Regions from separate parts of the Planococcus sp. APC 3906 genome, predicted to be linked through region 2. Evidence: riboswitches for the same ligand, from Rfam matches in the RefSeq annotation. Region 2 holds a riboswitch; the other holds the start of a gene.
The links. Region 2 has a riboswitch for S-adenosylmethionine ahead of QMA09_RS04410 (methionine ABC transporter ATP-binding protein). Riboswitches for the same ligand answer to the same signal wherever they lie in the genome.
Positions count from the first base shown of each region.

Region 1: it holds a riboswitch for S-adenosylmethionine, as region 2 does, so the genes downstream of both, QMA09_RS07390 (sulfite oxidase-like oxidoreductase) here and QMA09_RS04410 (methionine ABC transporter ATP-binding protein) in region 2, are expected to answer to the same signal.

Region 1 is NZ_JASDCW010000009.1:60,814-71,749, forward strand. Features, by position in the region: gene QMA09_RS07355 (sensor histidine kinase) at 1-563, shown strand, start outside; gene QMA09_RS07360 (SulP family inorganic anion transporter) at 768-2,540, shown strand; gene QMA09_RS07365 (ArsR/SmtB family transcription factor) at 2,564-2,896, shown strand; gene QMA09_RS07370 (hypothetical protein) at 2,956-3,249, opposite strand; gene QMA09_RS07375 (DUF805 domain-containing protein) at 3,307-3,585, shown strand; gene ytvA (YtvA family blue-light photoreceptor) at 3,944-4,759, opposite strand; gene QMA09_RS07385 (copper amine oxidase) at 4,913-6,280, opposite strand; SAM riboswitch class I at 6,564-6,671, shown strand; gene QMA09_RS07390 (sulfite oxidase-like oxidoreductase) at 6,752-7,414, shown strand; gene QMA09_RS07395 (LLM class flavin-dependent oxidoreductase) at 7,458-8,516, opposite strand; gene QMA09_RS07400 (class I SAM-dependent methyltransferase) at 8,657-9,379, opposite strand; gene QMA09_RS07405 (RDD family protein) at 9,397-9,786, opposite strand; gene QMA09_RS07410 (hypothetical protein) at 9,936-10,562, shown strand; gene QMA09_RS07415 (YybH family protein) at 10,634-10,936, opposite strand, start outside.
Region 2 is NZ_JASDCW010000005.1:1,499-12,434, forward strand. Features, by position in the region: gene QMA09_RS04395 (iron-containing alcohol dehydrogenase family protein) at 1-977, opposite strand, end outside; gene QMA09_RS04400 (MetQ/NlpA family ABC transporter substrate-binding protein) at 994-1,818, opposite strand; gene QMA09_RS04405 (methionine ABC transporter permease) at 1,838-2,509, opposite strand; gene QMA09_RS04410 (methionine ABC transporter ATP-binding protein) at 2,499-3,512, opposite strand; SAM riboswitch class I at 3,584-3,692, opposite strand; gene QMA09_RS04415 (hypothetical protein) at 3,843-4,292, opposite strand; gene QMA09_RS04420 (DUF4181 domain-containing protein) at 4,430-4,864, shown strand; gene QMA09_RS04425 (hypothetical protein) at 4,985-5,791, opposite strand; gene QMA09_RS04430 (MATE family efflux transporter) at 6,190-7,629, shown strand; gene QMA09_RS04435 (hypothetical protein) at 7,647-8,342, shown strand; gene QMA09_RS04440 (GNAT family N-acetyltransferase) at 9,011-9,523, shown strand; gene asnB (asparagine synthase (glutamine-hydrolyzing)) at 9,849-10,936, opposite strand, start outside.

The DNA.
Region 1 (10,936 bases), on a different contig from region 2:
CTTTATTCCAATCGCTCCACGGGGAAGCGCAACGGCTGACAACGATGGTGGAACAGCTGGAACAATTAAAAGAATGGGATATTGCCGCCGCGGAATCATTGGCAGAAACAAAGCAGGAAGAAATGAGCCAATTGATTCGGCAAACGGTTGAAATGTTCCATTGGCGGCTTCAGGAAAAGAACATCCACGTCCAAATCGATGCTGTGCCTGGAATTGTCGGCGTCTTTAATGGCGGAATCCAACAGGTTTTGGGCAATATAATCGATAATGCCATCCGTTATTACGAAGGCGCTGCCCCCATACAGATAGAAGGAAAAATTTCCGGAACCGATTATCGTGTGTCTATCATCAGCAAAGGCCAGGAAATTCCTGAAGCCGATGCAGAAAAAATATTTGAACGCTTTTACCGCACCGACCCTTCGCGAAATCGGGACACTGGCGGAAGCGGACTGGGACTTGCCATTTCGAAGGAAATTGTCGAACTCCATAAAGGCACAATCGGCTTAAATTTTAAAAATGGGTTTTACGTATTTTGGTTTAAAATCCCCCTTGAATATGAATGAATCCGAAAAGCCGAAGCACAAGCTCAATAGAAAAACTGCAGGATTCCGGGAAACCGGCAATCCTGCAGTTTTTTATTTAAAATCCTTTCGTTCCCCCTCTTCCCTAGCCTGCAACTTTGACATTTGTTTTCAGAAGGTATATATTCGTATTACACAGTATTCAAATAATCAGATATACTATAAAACAAAAGAGAAGGTCTTTGTATGGAGAAGAAGTCGTTTTTCACTGGAAGATACGCAGACTATTCATTTCAAAGTTTTAAAAAGGACCTTTTATCCGGATTAGTGGTAGGAGTCATCGCGATTCCGTTAGGGATGGCTTTTGCCATTGCTTCGGGGGTCAATCCGGAATACGGCATCTACACCACACTCATTGCCGGTATTCTCATTTCGATATTCGGCGGATCCAAATTTCAAATTGGCGGCCCGACCGGAGCATTTATCCCCATCTTATTTTCCATTGTCCTCACATACGGCTATGAAAGTTTATTGCTTGCTGGATTTTTAGCCGGCATTCTTTTGTTTCTTATGGGTGTTTTCAAACTGGGTTCATTGATAAAATATATACCACGCCCCGTCACAATCGGCTTCACCTCTGGGATCGCAGTGATTATTTTTGTCGGGCAAATTGCAAACTTCCTGGGATTGAGCGGCATAGAAAAGCATGAATCTTTTCTATTGAATGTAAAAGAAATCGCGCTTCACATAGAAACCGTCAATTTTTACAGCGTGTTAACCGCTGTCATTTGTCTGATTGCGATTTTACTGACACCAAAGCTTGTTCCGAAAGTTCCTGGCCCTTTAATCGGCTTATTGGTTTCAACCATCGCAGCAACTGTTTTCTTCCCGGCTGAAGTCGCGACAATCGGTTCGGCCTTTGGGGAAATTCCAAACACCCTTCCGGAATTCCGCTTTCCCGAAATCACTTTAGAACGCATAGGGCTTCTGATTGGGCCCGCTTTTGTCATTGCCATGCTCGGCGGAATTGAATCTCTCTTATCTGCGGTTGTCGCTGACGGCATGACCAACAGCAAGCATAACAGCAATAGAGAGCTGATCGGCCAAGGCATTGCCAACATGGTTACGCCGTTATTCGGCGGGATCCCGGCTACCGGCGCAATTGCCCGGACTGCCACGAATATCAAAAACGGAGCAGTTACCCCTTTTTCCGGCATGATCCATGGGGTTGTCGTTTTCTTGGTGCTGCTCCTTTTTGCGCCTTACGCTTCGACGATCCCCTTGGCCAGCATGGCACCGGTATTGATGGTCGTCGCCTGGAATATGAGCGAAAGGCATGTATTCATCAATCTCTTAAAAACGAAAACAGCAGATTCCCTGGTTCTCGTTGCAACGTTTTTATTGACCGTCTTTGTGAGCCTGACGGTTGCGGTAGAAGTCGGATTATTGTTCGCGGTCATTTTGTTCACCAAACAAATGAGCGAGCTGCTCGTCACAGCGAAAGCCTTGCCGGATCCAAACCATAAAGACGAAAAAGTAGGAACCCATATGGTTACCGACATCCACGACTGCCCGCAAATAAGCATCTATAATGTCGAAGGGCCGTTATTCTTTGGTTCTGCCCAAGCCTTTGAGCAAACCATCATGAAGACAATCCATTACAAACCGAAAGTGCTTTTATTGAGAATGGGGAAAGTCCCTTTTATGGATACAACGGGTGAAGCGTATTTGTCCAGCATCATCAAAGATTTTTCAAAACACGGGATGGTCTTAATTTCCGGCATGAAACCGCATCCGATAAATGTTATGAAAAAAACAGGGCTGTATGACTATACTGGAGAAGACCATTTCTTTGAGCATACGGGAGAAGCGATCAACTTCGCTTTAGAACAGCTCGATAAAAATAAATGCCTGGAGTGCCAGCATTTTGCCTTCAAGGAATGTACGGCTCTTTCGGCTGGAATCGAAATCGATACAGCGAAATCAGATGAAAACGAAAAAATCCTGGAGCAGTTTTAGAAAGGAAGAAAACTATTTTGGATATGGAAATGCAGCGTTTCAAAGCAGAATTTTTCAAGGCTCTTGCCCATCCGCTTCGGATTCGAATTCTGGAGATTTTGGCTGAGGGGGATAAAAGTGTAAATGAAATTCAGCAATTGGTTGAAACAGAAGGTTCTACAGTATCTCAGCAACTGGCCGTTTTAAGGGCGAAAAACATCGTCACCGGCATCAAAGAAGGAAACCGTGTGATTTACTCTTTGCGGGACCCACTGATCATTGAATTATTGGATGTGGCCAAGAAAATTTTCAATAACCATTTAGCCGAAACGATCACGATGCTAGACCGGCTCAAGGATGCGGATAGAGCAGAATAGACGTGAAGACATTAAAAACTGCAGGATCACGGGAAACCGGCGGTCCTGCAGTTTTTCGTTTATATTGCCTTGATGACTTTCTTCTCCAGCCTGCACCGCTCGCACCTGTAAATATACAATGGCATATCTCCGCTGTCCTGCCCCACTTCTATGAAGTTATGGAAACCGATGCGGCAGAATGGACTTTGCTGCTTGTTGCCGGAAAGCGCCAGTATCATCAGCACGCAGATGCCGCCAACGATCAGCGCATAAGGTATGCTCCCCAAATCGTAGGTTTTATCTACATTTGCGATAAGCAGAATGACCCCGAGCAAGACGGCAGAAGGCGCAGCCACTTTTGCGATGTTAAACAAAAAATCCCTCCTTATACCTTCTATTCATCCTGTTCCCTTAGCAGTCGGTGCTGACACTTGATATGGGAAATCGCATTGACAGTAATTGGTGCCGTGGCCGGACTTGAACTTGCAGAAGGCGTGGGAATTCTTAGCACTCTCTTCTCTCTTTTAATTATCATCCCAGGTCTATCCTTAACTGTCCGCCGCCTTCATGACATCGGCAAAAGCGGCTGGTGGGTTCTCATTACTTTGATTCCGCTTGTTGGAGCAATTATCTTATTGGTTTTCACTGTCAAAGACAGCGAACCGTCTTCGAACGAATACGGAATGAATCCGAAAACAGCGGTATCATAATATTTGATGAAGGCATGTGCCTGTTTGCAAACGGGTGCCTACCTTTTGCTTTGGAATAAGAGCCAAACCTTTCCATAAAATGAGAAAACCCCTTCAGAAATTTTCTTTCTGCAGGGGTTCATTTGTTTCACTGGATTATTTAATTATTTATTGGCAATCTCTTCTTTGTTCACGAATGCTGAACCCCGAATAGATTCACGCAATTGCAGAGCTCATGAAATGATGCTTCCATTTCCATCGGCTTCTGGGGCAAAATATGATTTGAAATTGTTTCCGGCAATTTTCTTTTCATCTACAAGTCACACATTAATTGCTATATCTTCCCCCTGCACATTCTCACTTGCGGGTTTATCCCTAATTATCGGAATGGCATCAGACGGGTTTGCAGCGGTATGCCCACGCTGTCATTCAATTGTCTTATCACTTGCTGGATTGTCGAAAAAGTGAGCAGGGTTTGATCCGCGCTTCTTTCGCTTGCGATTTGGACAGCCGTTTTCGAATTGATGCCGGTAATGTAAAGCTTGCTGCCCATGAGGCGCAATACATCTTGGATGACGACTAATTTTTCATACAGAAAATTAACTTCCCAAATGATGCCTGTTGTATCGATGATGACGTGATGCGTCCCCGTCTCTTGCACAAATTCGCTCAACTTGGATGTCAGGATATTGAAGCGCTTCTCATCCATTTTGCCGACCAATGCTACTGCTCCCAAATCGGGATGGATTGGAATAATCGGAAGAAGCAATTGGTTGATTTCTTCTTCTTTTTCATCCAGTAAAAGGCGCTGATCCACTTCCTTTGTGATATCGGTCTGAGTGCCGATAAAATACAATTTCCCTTCCACAACGACTGGTTCAATATTCAAGCGATTCCAAAATGCTGTTCCATCTTTGTGGTAGTTTTTCAGCGTTACAGTCGTCTGTACTTTATTGGCAATACTGTCCCTAATTTGTTGGATCGCTTCGGGGCTCGTTCCTGGCCCTTGCAGAAAACGGCAGTTGTGCCCAATAATGTCTTCCTCCGCATATCCGGTCAAACTTTCAAATGTTTGATTCATGTAGATAATCGGATTGTCAGCTTGTTGGGGATCGGTAACGACCGTGGCCACCCTGCTGCCGTTCAACATTGCTTCCAATATAGCGTTTTGGGTGTCTTTGCTTAAATCTTTCATAAAACATGGCTCCAGTCTCTAATAGGATGGAATGAATTGAATACCAAATATAAGAAGCTAAAAGTTGCGTCATAAACTAAAACATGAGAAACGTATAATAAAGCTAGCCAATTAAGGCTAGCTTTATTAATACAATTCTATTGATTGTTATTCTTATTGTTGGTTGCGTGTGCGCAATGCGATTGTAGTTGTCAATCCAGCAAGCATTAATCCTGCAAGGATCCACATGAATGGCAATGTTGATGACTCAGTGCCGCCCATTCCTGTTTTAGGCATTTCAGATGGCATTGCTGCTTCACCGAATTGCTCTGGGAATTGGTCAACGATTGCTGCTGATAGGCCAGCTGCAGGCATTGTCATGTGTGCGTAAGCTTCACGCATTGAGCTGTATGCTGCGTCATAGTCGCCAGCTACATAAGAATCGAATGATGCAAGCAATTGTCCAACGTGTGCAGTCAAACCTTCTTCAAGTGCATCAGCCGGTACGCGGCCTTCAGTTGCCCCATCAAGAAGTGCTGCTTGTTCAACGATGTACTCGTCAAGTTCAGCTTTTGCTTTTTCTTGTCCTTCAGCGTTGCCTTCACCTGTTGCTACTACGTAATCCACGAAGTAACCGATGTGTGATTTCCACGTTTCATCGAATGCTGCCCCAGCTTCTTCACCGTAAACGGATGTTACTGCAGCAGTCAAGTCGTCAGCATTTGCCAAAAGTGCAGCTGATGCCTGGTCGAAGCTTTCAGCGCCGTCAGCACCGTCTTGCATAGCCATTACTGCTAATCCAGCATGCTCAGTGAACGTTGTGTTCAATGAAGCGCGTAGATCGATTGCCGGTGTGTCCGGGTTTGTGTTTTCGAATTTGTCAGCAAATTGGTCAGTGATCGCGATTGACAATGTTTCAGCGAACATGCTCATGTGTTGGATCGACTCGCGCTCAAGAGCGTATGAAGTTTCAAAGTCTCCTGCAACGTAAGCGTCAAACGATTTGATCAATTGGTCAATGTGCATATCCAAGCCTTCGCTCACAGCTGCTGCTGGCAAACGGCCTTCAGTTGCTGTATCAAAGAATTCAGATTGTGTTGTTTTGTATTCTTCAAGTTCAGCCAAAGCCTGGTCTTTTCCAGCTTGGTCGTCATTTGCTGTTGCTGTTACGTAATCCACGAAATAGCCGATATGTGATTTCCAGATCTCGTCGAATTGAGCTGCGCCTTCTTCACCGTATACAGAAGCGACTGCCGCTTTCAAATCGTCAGCGTTTGCCAACAATGCTCCAGATGCCTGGTCGAAGTCTTCTGCTCCGTCAACGCCTTTTCTCATAGCTTCTACTGCTAAGAATGCGTGCTCTGTCAAAACAGTATCAAGTGCAATGCGAAGTTCGCCTGCTGGTGTTGCTGTTCCTGCACTCATTTCGCCTGAAGCTGGAGTTGTTGAATGTGATGATCCGTGGCTGTCAGCCAATGCCGCTGTCGGCACCAATAGTGATAATGTAAGTGGAAGAGCTACTAATAATTTGTTGATTTTCATAAATGAACATCTCCTTTTTCTGTGTGTTTTATTTGATTCTGACTACAAAACGCACGTGGTTCATTTTTAGATCACTCTTTTTTTAAAAAACTTAAAATTCTTTTTTTCTTTCCTGTGATCTTTCCACCTGACCAATTTACCTTATATAGAAGAAAGCCGATTTTTTTCAATCTGAACGGCGGTCCAAAAAGATTTTATTCAAATAAATTCTCCAACATCATTGTCATCCCTCATCAAATTGGATAGAATAAGTCTTATCAAAAAAAATACATAAAATTACGAAACCTTATCAAGAGAGGCAGAGGGACTGGCCCGATGACGCCCGGCAACCGCTAGTTTGACTAGTATGGTGCCAAATCCAACAAAGCAGCGATGCTTTGAGAGATGAGGGAGAGTCTGTTCTTGCTAAGGCGCTTAACTCTTCCTCTCGCGAGGGGGAGTTTTTTTGTGTCGAGGAGTGATTGGATGAAGTTGAACAAAGCAGACCGCATCAAACGGACCCGCGTGCCGGTGGCCGATCCCGCACTCGCTGACCGCTTGCCGCCCGGCCAAGTGCTGACCGAGCGCTTCCCTGTTTTGCATGAAGGCGAAGTGCCAGAATACAATATGGACGAGTGGACGCTGAAAATTTATGGCCGCGTCGAGCAGGCAGTGACGCTGTCGTATCAGGACATTATGGAATTGCCGCAGACGACCGTGCAGCGCGATATCCATTGCGTGACGCGCTGGTCGCGCTTTGATAATTCGTTTACCGGCGTGAAATTCCAGGACTTGATGAAAGCGCTCGGCGTCACGCCGAAGAGCCAATACGTCATGCTCCACGGCGATTACGATTACACGACGAATGTCGCGCTCAGCGACCTGGACCGTGAAGATGTGCTGCTCGCCCATTCGCTGGACGGCGAACCTTTGACGGCGAAGCATGGCTACCCGCTGCGCTTTGTTGTGCCGCACCTGTATTTCTGGAAAAGCGTCAAATGGGTGCGCGGCATCGAATTTGTCGACGAGAACCATCCCGGCTTCTGGGAACAGAACGGCTTCCATTTGAACGGCGATCCATTCAAAGAAGAACGTTTTTCAGGCGAAGACCTGGAGATTCCGGATGATGAATGGGAAAAGAAAGAATTCGATTGAACGCAAAAAAGCTCATCCGCAATGGATGAGCTTTTTTCATGTTTTATTTTACCGCGGTGTATTTTTTGACAGCCGGCAGGATTTCGGTCGCAATCAGCTCGATGTTGCGCTCGATCCGGCCGAATGGCACGCCGCCGAAATCCATTTGGGCGATATAGCGCTGGTGGCCGAACACTTCGTGCTGGTAGAGGATTTTTTCGATAATCTGCTGCGGGCTGCCAATATTCATCACATGATGGGGATGCGCGCCTTGCATGAAGTGGGGCTGCGGAAAACCGCGGCCGTTTGTGCGCATCATGCCTTTATCCACATGTGGGTAACTTTCTTCGAATGCCTGCTGCGTTGTTTCCGCGGCGTTGAAGAAGCCGGCCGTCGCGACCGGGAACTCGGCAGGGTCATAGCCGTTTTCGGCCAGAGCTTCGCGGTAGACGTCAATCGAATGCCCGAAGCTTTCAGCCGGCCCGCCCAAAGTCGCGAGCATCATCGGCACACCCGCCTGCCCTGCCTTGATGGCACTCGACGGATGGCCGCCGACTGCGCGCCAGATCGGCAAAGAGCCGTCATGCGGACGCGGAATCACTTCAGCGTCGCGCAGCGATGCGCGGAATTTGCCGCTCCAATTGAGTTTTTCCTGGCGGTTGATTTCGAGCAGGAGCTTGAATTTTTCTTCATATAATTCCTCGTAATCCTGGACGTTATAGCCGAGCAGTTCAAAAAGCCCGATGCGCGAAGCGCGCCCCGCAATGATTTCCGCCCGTCCTTCCGAGATCAAATCGATTGTTGAAAAATCCTCATAGACCCGCACCGGATCGGACGTACTGATAATTGTCGATGAACTGCCTATCTTGATGTTCTTCGTTGCTTGCGCTATCGCGCTCAACACAACGGTATGCGCCTGCGTCGCGAAAAATTCCTGATGGCTTTCGCCGACGCTGAAGAAATCCAAGCCGGCCTGGTCCGCGAGCTTCGCCATTTCGATGATTTCCTTGATTCGTTCCCCCGCAGTGATGCGGTTTCCTGTATGCGGATCCGGCAAATGATCGCCCAGCGTATAAATGCCGAACTCCATGCCTTTGCTTTGGTCAATGCGGTATTTCTCCATATTCAACAGCCCCTCAATTATGTAGATTGAATCGTTCTCCTGATATCAGTATATCTGCCACACAAGGAGGCTGTTACTATTTCGCTCATAAGCGTGCCAAGTTCAGGCTTTGGTCTGAGGAACAGGAAGCCACCCACTGTTTACTCCGCCTGCTTCGCCACAATCGCAAAATAAGTCCCCGGTTCGGACGAATACGCGACGCGTTCGAATTCCGCCTGAAAACCTGCCTGCTTAAGCAGCGTTCGCCATTCAGGCATGGAAAACAAGCCCGAGCGCGTACTGTCATGTTCCCGCGTAATGCCTCCGCTGTCTTTCAGGATGTACAGGTATTCCGTTTCGGTCGCATGGTCATGCGGATTGCTGTCGAATGTCCATTCCAAATAGCGCATGCCGCGGTCCCCGCTGTCCGTGCCGCCGTGGTTCGTCGTGGGCTGGAAAGTTTCCGTGAACTGGTCGGCCATGATGAACAGTATGCCATCCTCATGGAGATGCTTTTTCGCATTTTCCATCACCGCAAGCAAATCGGCAGTTTCCGTGAAATACATGATGGCGTCGTGTATGAATACCAAATCGAAACCGGTGCCCGCATCAATGGTGCGCATATCGCCCTGCAGATGCGGCAGCTCCGGATTCAGCTTGCGGCTCACTGCGAGCATATCTTCGGACAAATCGCTCAGCGTCATGGCGAAATGCTGCTTCAGGTAAAAAGCATTGCTGCCGCCCCCGGATCCGAATTCCACCGCTTTTTTCACTTCCGGATGATGGCGCCGAATAATGTCCAGATACAGCGACGCCTCTTCCTCATACTCCGTATGCGGTGACATGAGCGGCCACCAATCCGCCAATTCCTTGTACAGTTTCAAGGCGCGTCCCCCCTTGCCTAGAGTTTTTTGACGAGCGTTCCTGCGTAGCGGTCATGCGGGAACACCGCTCCGCCATTCCCTTCAAAGCTTTTGCGGTCCTTCAAATAACTCATGCTGCTGAGGGAATCCCGGTGCATCGCGCGTTTCAGCAGCTGAGCTGTTGTCGGTTTTCCGCCGTCTGCTGTGACAATCTTGATGCCCATCGCCTTCTGGCCGAGCGTCTGCCCGGCAAGCCCGATTTCAGCCGCTTCCAAGCCCCATAACACAACTGACGGCATGATGACGTTCGGGACAAAGCCGGTCTTCACTTTCTTTTTCACCAGCGGCTCCAATGCAGCCGACACCGCAGATGATACGGCCATGTCAATCAGCATCGCTTTCAGCCTTTTCTTCGTTAACTCGTTCATTTTTCTTCCTCCTCTATTTTTCACCTTCCATCTATTTCGACAGCGCCCACTCGAATTCCTAGCGATTTCCCAGATTTCCATTTCCCCCTTCCCTGCGTAGCGGCTTAAGCCCTGGTCCTGTATGATAAATAATAAAAGAGGTGATGACCGTGATTTTCTTTGCAATTTGGCTCGCGTTGATCGGCTATGCCGTATTTCTTGCTCCCGGCGGCGACAGCGACCCCATCCTTACGCAAATCTTCAGCGGGCAATTGGGAGGCATCGATCCGCTCGTCCTGGCTGTTTTCAACTCGCTTGGCTTGTTTCCAGCCGTTTTTTTGACGCTGCTCCTGCTCAATGACCGCCAGCGCTGGCCCGCATGGCCCGCAGCGATCGCCTCGTTCGTCATCGGTGCTTTCGCGTTGCTGCCGTATTTTGCATTCGGCGCAAAGCCGCCGCAAAAAAAGCTGCGGACGCCTAAATGGCTCGTACGTTTTCTGTCTTCGCGCATCTGGCTCGGTGCATTGATCGTGCTTTGGGCCAGCAATCTCTTGACGCTGCTCCAGGGATTTTCACTGGCAGCTTACCGCGAAGCCTTTTTCGCCTCCAGCCTGGTATCGGTCATGAGCGTGGACTGGTTTGTACTGTGGGGCTTGTCCGTCTATACCGTCTACCGTTTTTATCCGGATGCACATAATAAAGCATTAGCCTGGATTCCAATCCTTGGTCCGGTATTGGTGCTGTTTGGCAATCGGCAGTTGCTTCAACCGGATGAAAACCGGGAGAACGCTCAATGAAAAAAACGCCTTGGCCCGAATTCCGACGGGTCAAAGGCGTTTTCTATTGTTTGTGCAATCCAGAACTGCGTTCATCCAAAAATCGCTTTACTGTCTTCTGTGCTGATCGGCAGCGAGGAATGTTCGTGTGTAATCTGCCAAGACCCATCCACTTTTTCCAGCAGGAACGTAAAGCGGTTGACCATCTTCCGCAGTTCCTTGCCTTCCCCGTCGACTGCCGCAAAACTCATATTGCCCTGTACATGCGCAAGGTCTGTGTTTTCCTTGCTGGATTCACCAGACAATTCCGTCCGCAGCCACATGCCTTCTTCCAGGCCGCTGAACCATTCCGTTACGGCAGCCTTCCATTCTTCAATGCCATTATACTCCCAGCT
Region 2 (10,936 bases):
GACTGGACGGCAATGTCATCGATCCAGCGGCTTGGTATGCCCAGATCCTTGAGTGACGCCGGCAACCCGATTTTTTGATAGAAGCCTTTCAACTCCTCCGCTTCTGCCGCTTTGCCTTCCAGCAGCAATTGCACGAGCACGCCGTATGCCACTTTGTCGCCGTGCAGCGCCTTGTGCGATTCGGGTGCGATGGTCATGGCGTTGTGGATGGCATGCGCACCTGCAACGCGGCCGTATTTATCGCCGAATCCGCCGACCATGCCGCCAAGCATGATGATCGTTTCGGCCACTTTAATGAATGCATTGGACAGCTTTCGCTGCTTGGCATCGGCAATGGCGGCTTCCGCATGTTCAAACATTTCATCCGCACAGAGTTTCGCAGTGTGATGGGCGATCTTCAAGGCGATCGGCGGGTCTTCGAAGCGGCTGATCTGGACGTCCGCCTCGAACCATTTCGCGATGGTGTCGCCAATTCCGGCGACGAGCATCGCAACCGGTGCATCAATCAAGACCCGGGGTTCGACCAAAAGCAAGTCGACGCTTCCGGGGAAGACCGTGTAATGGGTCATCGTCCCTTCTTCTGTGTAGATGACGCTGAGCGGGGTCCACGGTGCGCAATTCGATGCCAGCGTCGGAATCAGCACCGACTGGATGCCAGTTTCGTGAGCGACGCCTTTCGCGATATCCAGGACTTTCCCGCCGCCAGCTCCAATGATTGCATCGGCTCCTAATGACTGAGCGATTTCAGCAACTCGGTCGATTTCCGCGAGCGAACTTTCGCCCCGGTACAGTTCAAATGCAGCTTCGACTCCATCCAGGTCTGGAAAAAAGGGGCGCAGCGCTTGCCACGATTTCGTACCGGTCAGGATCAGCACTTTCTTGATCTTCCTCTTTATCAATTTATCTTCGAGCCAGTCGAGCACACCAGCATTGCAGCTATATTCAGCCGGTGCGCCTTTTACGATGATTTCTTCCATGCTGTCCCCTCCTTGATTAGCGGGATTCCATCCATTCCGGTTTGCCGAAGCCTTCGAAATCGGAATCGATCAACGCTTCAAATTCCGGGGACTCCACGATTTCCACCAAGTCTTTCGCTAATTGCGTGTCTTTGTTTTCTGTCTTGACCGCAACCAAATTGCGGTATTGGTCCGGCATGTCCTCTAGCACCAACGCATCCAGCAGATCCATTTCGGCTGCCAGTGCAAAGTTTCCTGGAACAGCTGCCAAGTCCGAGCTTTCAACGGCACGCGGCAAGCCGCCTGCTTCGATTGGCTGGAACACGAGGTTTTTCGTGTTTTCAGCGATGTCTTTTTCAGAAACCGTCAATTCTTCCGCTGCCGGATCCAACGTGATCAAGCCGTGGTCCTGCAACACCAGGAACGTCCGTGCCGCGTTGACCGGGTCGTTCGGGATGGCGATCGTTGCGCCGTCTTTGATTTCTTCGATTGATGTAAATTCGTTGGAATAAATGCCCATTGGTGCTGTTGGCACAGTGATTAAACCTGTCAGGTCCATGCCGTTTTCTTTCGAGAAGTTTTCCAGGTAAATCGAGTGCTGGAACAAGTTGGCATCGAGGTCGCCGTTGTCCAAGGCGTTATTCGGCTGAATGTAATCGCTGAATTCCACGATTTCCACTTCGTAGCCTTTTTCTTCAAGAGCTGGTTTGAATGCTTCGTTCAGCATGTCGCTATAAGGGCCGGCCGTTCCGCCGAGTTTGATGGATTTGCTGTCGTCGGTGTTCGATTCTTCACCACCGCCGCAAGCGGTAAGCAAGGCAAGCAGGACGAGCAGGATAGCTGGTAAGATGATTTTTTTCATGTGGGTTTCTCTCCTTTTATTATCGTTTATCTATTGCTTTGGACGTCCAGTCTCCAAGTTGCTGAAGAATTTGGACGAGAACGATCAAGATGACGACGGTGACGATCATGATGGTATTGTCGTAGCGGTAATAACCGAAGCGGATCGCCAAATCGCCGATGCCGCCCCCGCCGACGACTCCCGCCATCGCGGAATAGGCGACCAACGAGATGATGGTGATCGTGACGCCTTGGATGATGCCCGGCTTCGCTTCCGGCAACAACACATCTTTGATGATCATCCACGGCGTGGCGCCGACCGCAACTGCCGCTTCAATGACGCCTTTGTCGATTTCCCGCAGCGAGGTTTCAACGATGCGGGCAAAAAACGGGATGGCAGCGACCGATAGCGATACGCTTGCTGCCGCTGGTCCGATTGTCGAGTCCACCAATAGCTTCGTCAATGGAATCAATGCGACGAGCAGGATGATGAACGGAATCGACCGCACCATGTTGACGATAAAGCCGAGAATCGACTTGATTGCCCGGTTTTCCAGAAACAAGCCTTTGTCGGTGACGAACAGCACGATGCCGAGCGGCAAGCCGACGACAATGGCAATCGCGAGCGACACGCCGATCATGTATAAGGTTTCGCCGAACGCTTTGGAAATATCCGGCCATAATTCGATCATATGCTGAAAATCAAAGCCCATTTTGAATCACCTCCACTTTTGCGCCACGGCCTTCCATATACGTAATGGCCCTCCGGATGTTGTCGGGATGCCCTTCAATCTCCATCAAGAACAAACCGAGCGGCTTTTCCTGTATATATTCAATCGTGCCGTGGAGAAAATTCCCTTTGACGTCAAAATGCTGGACGGTATCGGTGATGACGCCTTCTCCGGCCACCGCTCCCTTGAACTGCACTTTGATGATGCTGCCTGTACACGCATCGAGAATCGGCTGCGGCACATCAAACGACACGACCGAAGAAATGAACTCTTTCGTCAAATCGGTTTTGGGATCTGAGAAGATGTCGTAGACTTCCCCTTCCTCGATGACCTTGCCGTCCTGCATGACCGCCATGCGGTCGCAGATTTCTTTGACGACGTTCATTTCGTGGGTGATGAGGACAATCGTGATATTCAGTTCCCGGTTGATCTTTTTCAACAGCCGCAGGATCGACAGCGTCGTGTTCGGGTCCAGCGCGGATGTCGCTTCGTCGCAAAGCAGGACCGACGGGTTGTTCGCCAGCGCCCGTGCAATGCCGACGCGCTGCTTTTGCCCGCCGCTCAGCTGTGCCGGATAAACGTCTTTCTTATCCGCCAGCCCGACCATGTCCAGCAGTTCGTCAACCCGTTTCGCCGACTCTTCTTTTGGCCGCTTCGCCGCTTTCAGCGCAAATGCGACGTTTTCGCCGACCGTCTTTTGGCTGATCAAATAGAAATGCTGGAAGATCATGCCGATTTTCAGCCGCGCCTGGCGCAGCTTTTCGCCGCGAAGATGGGTCAGGTTCAAGCCGTCAACTTCAATATCGCCGCTTGTCGGCTGTTCCAATAAATTCATGCAGCGCAGCAGCGAGCTTTTCCCTGCTCCCGAGTAGCCGACGATGCCGAAAATTTCGCCTTCGTTGATGGCCAGCGTGACGTTGTCGACGCCGGTCACCAGGCCATTTTTTGTTTTGTAGTCTTTTGATAAGTTCTGTATGCGGATCATGATGGCCCTCCTCTTTCCTGCCAATAAAAAAGTGCCCCTTTCATAGAGAAAGAAGCACCGTAAATGGAATTGGTTTATCTTTCAGAATGAAATCATTCTGCAGGATTTAGCACCTTCCCAGCTCGTGCTGGGGGTTGCTGGACGTCATCGGGCCTGTCCCTCGGTCTCTCTTGATAATGTTCCATATGAAGTTGTGTGTTGGCTTGGATTCAATAGTAAAGGACATTCCAAATGCTGTCAAACCTTTTTTGGCAAAGAAATTGATTTTTTGAAATTGTTGGAGCTGTTTCGAGGAGAGGTACTATTCATATTAGGTGGTATTCAAAACCATTAAGGGGCAAATCCATAATAGAAAAAGAAGTGCGCGTAAACACCAAATACTGAAATCACTAAACATAGAAAAACAAACAAAATCATCATGATTATTTTCGACGCTTTTCCAATTGCTAGTTTCTGAATCCCCTTATAAGTATGAATGCACAACGCCGCCACCAGCGGGATCATCAACAAGAAATAAAAAACGAAGATGCCATTTGCAAACACATCAAAGTAATCCCGATCCACACTTTCAGCCGTTCTAAAATAATGTGTAAACCAAACATATGAAATGAGAAAAGCCGATTGCATCACCACCGCATAAATGAACAAAGGAATTCGGTATCTCCCCAGATTGCTCAGCTTCCAAAAAACAAAACAATACATGATCGCTGCAATTATCCCTGTATATAAATTATACGGATAAAAAATACAATCACCTTCCTGAGCTCTGATTTCTTTCAACTTCAATCATACCAATAATACCCATAAATTCAATTTCCCCTTAACTGCAGGCTGCTTTAAACACTCCAATTTAATCACATTATTTGGAATTATATGTTAAAGTCAAGCTATAGAATCTGTAATGACAGCGGAGGTGAATGATCCTGTATGCAATTGAATCATCGTTTTGGTTAAAGCTGTTCTTTTTAATTGCCGTTATGTCTTTAGCGATGTTCCTATTCAATGCACTCATGCGCAAACTCTTGAAAGTGGAGCGGCCAAAAGCGTTCTCCCATAACCATGTGAACGATACACACAAGAAAATCGACTGGAGCATCCGGATTTTGTTCATTTTCCTGATGCTGATCGGCGGTTTTATCAATGCAACAAGGCTTGATGAAGAGACTTATTTGTTCTTGGAAACCTGGTTCCTATTGTTTGTACTGGTCTTCATCACTGAAACAATCCGGGCGGTCATGGAGCGGAAATATGCGAAGAATCCGAATGCCTATCTTTATACCGTCTCACAAATGGTTTTCGCCACGCTTCTTGTGATTGTCGTATTTTCCACTGATTTTTTCGGTATCTTTTAACTTTCCGTTGCAAGCACATCCATTTTCAGCAATTCCGCTTCCACCTAAAAAATCCATTCCATTGGACCAGTTGTCCTCGGGAATGGATTTTTTAGCTGCTCTTTTTCTAAAGGCGTGTATTTATTGATCCCCTATATTCCGCAGCAAGAAAACCAACGCAATGGAACAGCCTAACGTCAATGTGATCCACAACGGAATAAACGGATCTAACACTCCTATATTCCGGTAACTGATCACCGTCATGATGATTAACGCCAATCCATAAGCTGTGGCTTTTACGAGCACCACCGAACCCACTACCGGTCCCCAGCGGTTTTTTCGCCATAACAATAGACCGCCAACAATCATGGAAGGGGTTAACAGCGTCAAATCGACAGCAAACACCACCGCCGTTGGATGATCCGTTTGCAAAATGCTTTCGTGCACCTGCCCGGTAAAGACAAAACTGAGCGACAATGCAATCCACATGCCCCCGAGCAATGCCGCAAACATCAACATAAATACGCTTACGGTTTTATACGGGAGCTTTTCACTGAAGCTTCGACTCCATTCCTGCACATCGGTTTGGAGCAACGCCAAAACAAGTGCGTATATTGAAAACACGAACAACGCTGCGTAGAGCAAAAAGAACACATTAAAGACAGCGCCGAAAAGATAGAACATGTAGTTGTAGATCATATACCACAACGATCCCATCCAGAAGAGCCGGCCTCTTTTAGAAGCACGCAACGAATAAAACAGCGAAACCAGCAGCATGGGCACCATGAGAAACAAAGTCACAAGATCGTTGCCTTGCCAAGCAGCAACAACGAGCTCATTGTCCCGGTAAAGCCCTTCAACGAACAGCCCGCCCCAAGAGGAAATACCAGCCATCAACGCGATCAACACCGAAACGAGCAGCAGGGTTTTATGTTTCATTTTCAGCATCCGAATTTCCTCCCTTTGCCAGAACCGCTAAACTAATTGTTCTTTATCGTTAGACGGATTTAATGTGGAGGTTTTCATGTTTTTGTTATTACCAATCCTACTACAATTAAGATAGCCTTACTCAGAAAGTTTCAATCAGTTTTTTTTTCAGCAGCAGATAAGTATGTTCTCACAAAAATACACCCTCATCATTCAGATTTTGGATGTGCATTTTATATGGAGTTTAACAAGAAATAAGGTGGGTAGAAATTTGTATAGCCCTTAAAATTCCTTTCAACTATTTCACTGCAAATATCAAGGCAGGACAACTTTATTTTGCTTCACCCTTATGCCTTAAGGCAAAAGATGGAATTTCCTCCAGAAGAGCATAAATTTTAACGTTGGAAAGGAGAAATCCAATGAAAGAACAACCGCTGATAGATTCCCCACTTCAACCGAAGACATATCGAGACCGGTTATTGGTAATCATCCTGTTAGCCATACCCGCAGTAATAGATAATTTTTTTCAGACATTATTGGGTTTTGTGGATACATACTTTGTTTCTCAAATCAGTCTGGCGGCCGTTTCAGCAGTGGGCATTACAAATGCAATTCTCGCCGTTTACTTTGCTCTTTTTATGGCGATCGGTGTTGCAGCCAATGTCCGAATTGCTAACTTTTTAGGTGCCAACCAGCCAGAAAAAGCAAGGCATATCTCACAACAATCCATTATTCTAGCTGTTCTTTTTGGTCTCCTTACGGGCTTGGCGACTTTGGTTTTCGCTGAACCGCTGCTTCGCCTCATGGGTATTGAGGAAGAAGTGCTTGAATTAGGTGCGTTGTATTTTCGGATTGTCGGAATTCCTTCCGTAGTCATGTCGCTGATGTTCGTCATGAGTGCCATTCTGCGGGGGGCTGGCGACACGAAAACCCCCATGAAAATTAGTATCGTAATTAATGTTTTGAATGCAATTCTCGATTATGTATTAATATTCGGCTTCCTATTCATTCCTGAACTGGGCATTGCCGGAGCCGCAATGGCGACAGTAATTTCCCGGTTAATAGGAAGTATAGCTCTCATTTATTATGTCAACAAAGAAAAAGCACTTGCATTCAGAAGGGATTATTGGCATCTAGCTAAAGACCATTTGTTGGAACTTTCCACCCTAGGAGCCCCTGCTGCAGGGGAACGGCTGGTTATGAGAGCCGGCCAAATCGTTTATTTTGGTTTTGTTGTCGCCCTTGGAACTAATGCTTTTGCAGCACACCAAATCGCCGGAAATGTGGAAGTGTTTTCTTACATGATCGGATATGGCTTTGCTACAGCCGCAACTATTCTCGTGGGTCAACAAGTCGGCGCCGGCAACCTGGATGAAGCAAAAAAATATGCGAAGCTTTCTACTCAATTCACGGTTGTATGCATGACGCTGTTAGGTGCGATTTTGTTCTTCTTTGGAGAATGGGCCGCTTCCTTCTTTACAGAAGACCCTGAAGTAATCAGTGACATTGGGGTTGCTTTGAAAATATCAGGGATATTCCAACCTTTTCTTGCTGTTTTAATGGTTTTGACTGGGGCCTTCCAAGGCGCAAACAATACCAAATTCCCAATGTACTTGACCGCTTTTGGCATGTGGGCTATTCGTACGTTGCTTGTTTACTTATTAGGAATACAACTTGGCTGGGGGCTGGCTGGCGTCTGGATTGCTATTGGCATCGATATTGCTTTTCGTGCAGTAGTGCTGGTGATTCAATTCGAGCGAGGGAAATGGATGGCGCTTGAAAAAGCTCCTGATCCCGAATCACTATGCGACCCTCAAACTACCAAGGAAAATCTGTCTAGAAATTCTAATAACTATTAAAAAAGGAGGCGTTTCTTTTGAAACACGAACATTCTCACCATCATCAAAAAAATGAGGAAAAATCTGAAGTAGTTGTTAACGCGGCCTACACTTCGGGAAAGGTTACCATTAAAGTTCGAGATAAAAATAACAAGTCAGTACCCTTAGCAAAAAGCCATGGGAAAAAAATGCACCTTGTAATTATTAGAGCAGATTTGGAAACCTTTCTACATGCCCACCCTATCGAAAACCACTCTGAAGATTTTGAAGCCGCACTAGAGCTGCTTCCGGGGCAGTATGTGGCTTTTGTAGACATCAATCCTGTTGATATGGCTTATGTCATTGAACCCCTTTCAATAACCGTTGGTGAGGCAACCGCCCTCCCGCCAATCGATTGGGGAATTCTAGAAGAAAGCGATAGCTCGACAAAAGAGGCAAAAGGAAAAACCGTTACGTTTCAACATCCCGAATTGGTTGTAGGGGAACCGGCCACTTTAACTTTCGATTTAAACGGAGAACGTCCTCTTCCATATTTAGGAGCGTTAGGACATGTTGTTGTAGTAGATGAGCAAGGAACCCGATTCATCCACGTCCACCCGGTTTCTGAAGATCAAACCGTATTTGAAGCTCAGTTTCCATCTCCTGGATTTTATAAACTATGGGTAGAATTTAAATTTGCCGATACCGGCGTTATTGATTTCCCATTTATCGTAAAAGTTGCTGAAAGAAGCTAACTTTAGAAAAGTGAATGAAGAACAAAAAGAGAAGCCTCTTATTTCAGTCGGCACTAAAATCGTATTGGCGCTTTTACTTTAGTCGGTTTGCAATTACAGCCGGACTAGCCGATGAATAATGCGCAGATGAGCAGCAAAAAGGCGCGAATCAAGGCATGTTTGGAATAATTCACCTCTCTCATATTCACGGCATCCAGTTCAAGAATATTTCATCTGATGGCATGGATCTCTCTAACCCAACGAACAAGGGGTTGAGGACAGCGTGAAGGTCCAAATTTATTTGGAGCATGGAGATAATGGCATGATGAGACAAATTGAAATGTATTAGTACCTAAGAGGCAGATAGCGAAATTCGCTGCTGCCTTTTTCTTTTAAAACCTAAAATAGTGAATTCTTTATTTCCTGAAATAAATATTTGAATCAGTGATTTTCACTTATATTTCACTTTCGCGCTTTATAGTTAGGCTAAGCTAACAACTTCTTTCTAGAAGGGTTTCGAAACTCGAATCTATTTTTATCATTATTTCTTTAGCGTATTAGTTCTGTTATAGACTCCTGCCGATTTACTACTCAAAGGATGATAGTTGTTCCATCACACGGTTCTCCATTTTTTCTACATAACTTAACGCTATAGTAAATTATTATATAATTTGAACGGAGGATGGACGATGAAACTGGAAATCTTACAACCTACTGTCGATCAAAAATACATTCTTCGAAATTTGATGGAGTTGTACCAATATGATTTTTCAGAATTTGAAAATGAAGATGTAAATGAAGATGGTGTATACGGATATAGGCATTTGAACAATTACTGGACTACTCCCGGCCACTTTCCATTTCTGATTAAAGTTGATGGGAACCTGGCAGGATTTGCATTGGTAAGAGAAATCGCTTCATCGGACACACATAGTTCATCCTATTTTAAAATTTGCGAGTTTTTCATTATGAAAAAATACCGGAAAGAGGGCATTGGTAAAAAATCTGCATTTTATTTATTCGATTTCTTCCCTGGCGCTTGGGAAGTCGCGGAAATTGAGACTAATCTTCCCGCACAAAGATTTTGGCGGAAAGTTATTTCTGAGTATACCGACAACAACTTCCTAGAAGTCCAAAAAGATAATTGGCATGGCCCGATTCAGTTATTTACATCCCAAAAGCACCTTTGCCCCACCCGATAAAAATTTGATGAAACAAAATCATAAAATTCCATAATGCATAATTCACTTTTTTGCTTTCACTTATTCTGACAAGAGAGAATCAAAAATCAGTGAATAACCAGCAAAGATATTTGAATTGAGCATATCGATTTTAAATAATGATTAGACTTACTTCGATTTGGCTGAAAATAACCTCCAAACTTAGGAATAGATGCTGCAATAACAAAAGCACCGCCTTTTAATTGGCGGTGCTTTTGCTGTCTTTATAAAATAAGATGTACTGCAAACTCGAAGATCAAGAACTTTCCACATCCATAATGTGAATTGCAAATATACCCTGATGCCATTATAGGGATATTAAATACTCGCGCTCTTGTGCTGTAATCTCAAAAACTTCAGTAACGTTTTCATCTTTCAAGAAATACTGCTCATACCAAACGCAAAAGCTATAAATTGTCCATATATATCGTGCATAGTTTTCTTCATTCTGATAATGCTGCTCCAGATAGCCCAATAGTTTAGGCTGATCAAAGAACTCTTTTACATAACCTTGCTGAAATGTTGATTGAATTTTTTTGTAATACTTTTCTTCTCTTATCCAATGGCGAATAGGAACGGGAAACCCCAGTTTTTTTCGTTTTGCCCAATCTTCCGGAAGATTTCTTATGGCAGCATCTCGCAAAGCGACTTTGGACTTCCCGTAATCGACTCTCATATTTTCAGGCAGCTGTTTTGCGGTTTCAAAAACTTTCTTGTCAAGGAAAGGTACCCGCAATTCAATCGAGTGGGCCATGCTCATCTTATCCGCTTTAAGAAGAATAGCTCGAGGCAACCACAGCTCCAAGTCCAGCGTCTGCATTTTATCGGTTTCGGAATGATAATCCATGTTTAAATAATATGGATTTACAACCTCTTGAACAGAAGGGCCAATTTGATATCCCTCTTTAAGAATGCCCAGTGCATCTTTTTCGCTCCAAACCATTGCATGGCCGATAAAGCGTTCTTCAATAGGCTGAATCGCCTTCTGGAAGAATTTTCTGAATGGATTCGCCGGTGGCAATACGTTAGAGAATTGTGCTGCTGAATGTTGGATGGCTTTTGGCAGCTTCCGGTATTGCTTCAGTTTTTTTGATGGCTGATACCATTCATAGCCCCCGAAAAGCTCATCTGCCCCTTCTCCTGAAAGAATCACGGTGACTTCCTTACTTGCCATTTCATTTAAAAAGTATAAAGGAATAATGGAAGGATCGGAATGTGGTTCATCCATATGCCACTGAATCGCTGGGAAAACATCAAAACTCTCTTGTGCACTGACATACCGCTGCTTTATTTCAACGTCCAACTGCCCTGCTAGATCTATAGCAAGTTTAGTCTCGTCAAACATCTCTTCATATTCTTTGAACCCAATCGTAAATGCCTTTTGTGGTTTAAGCA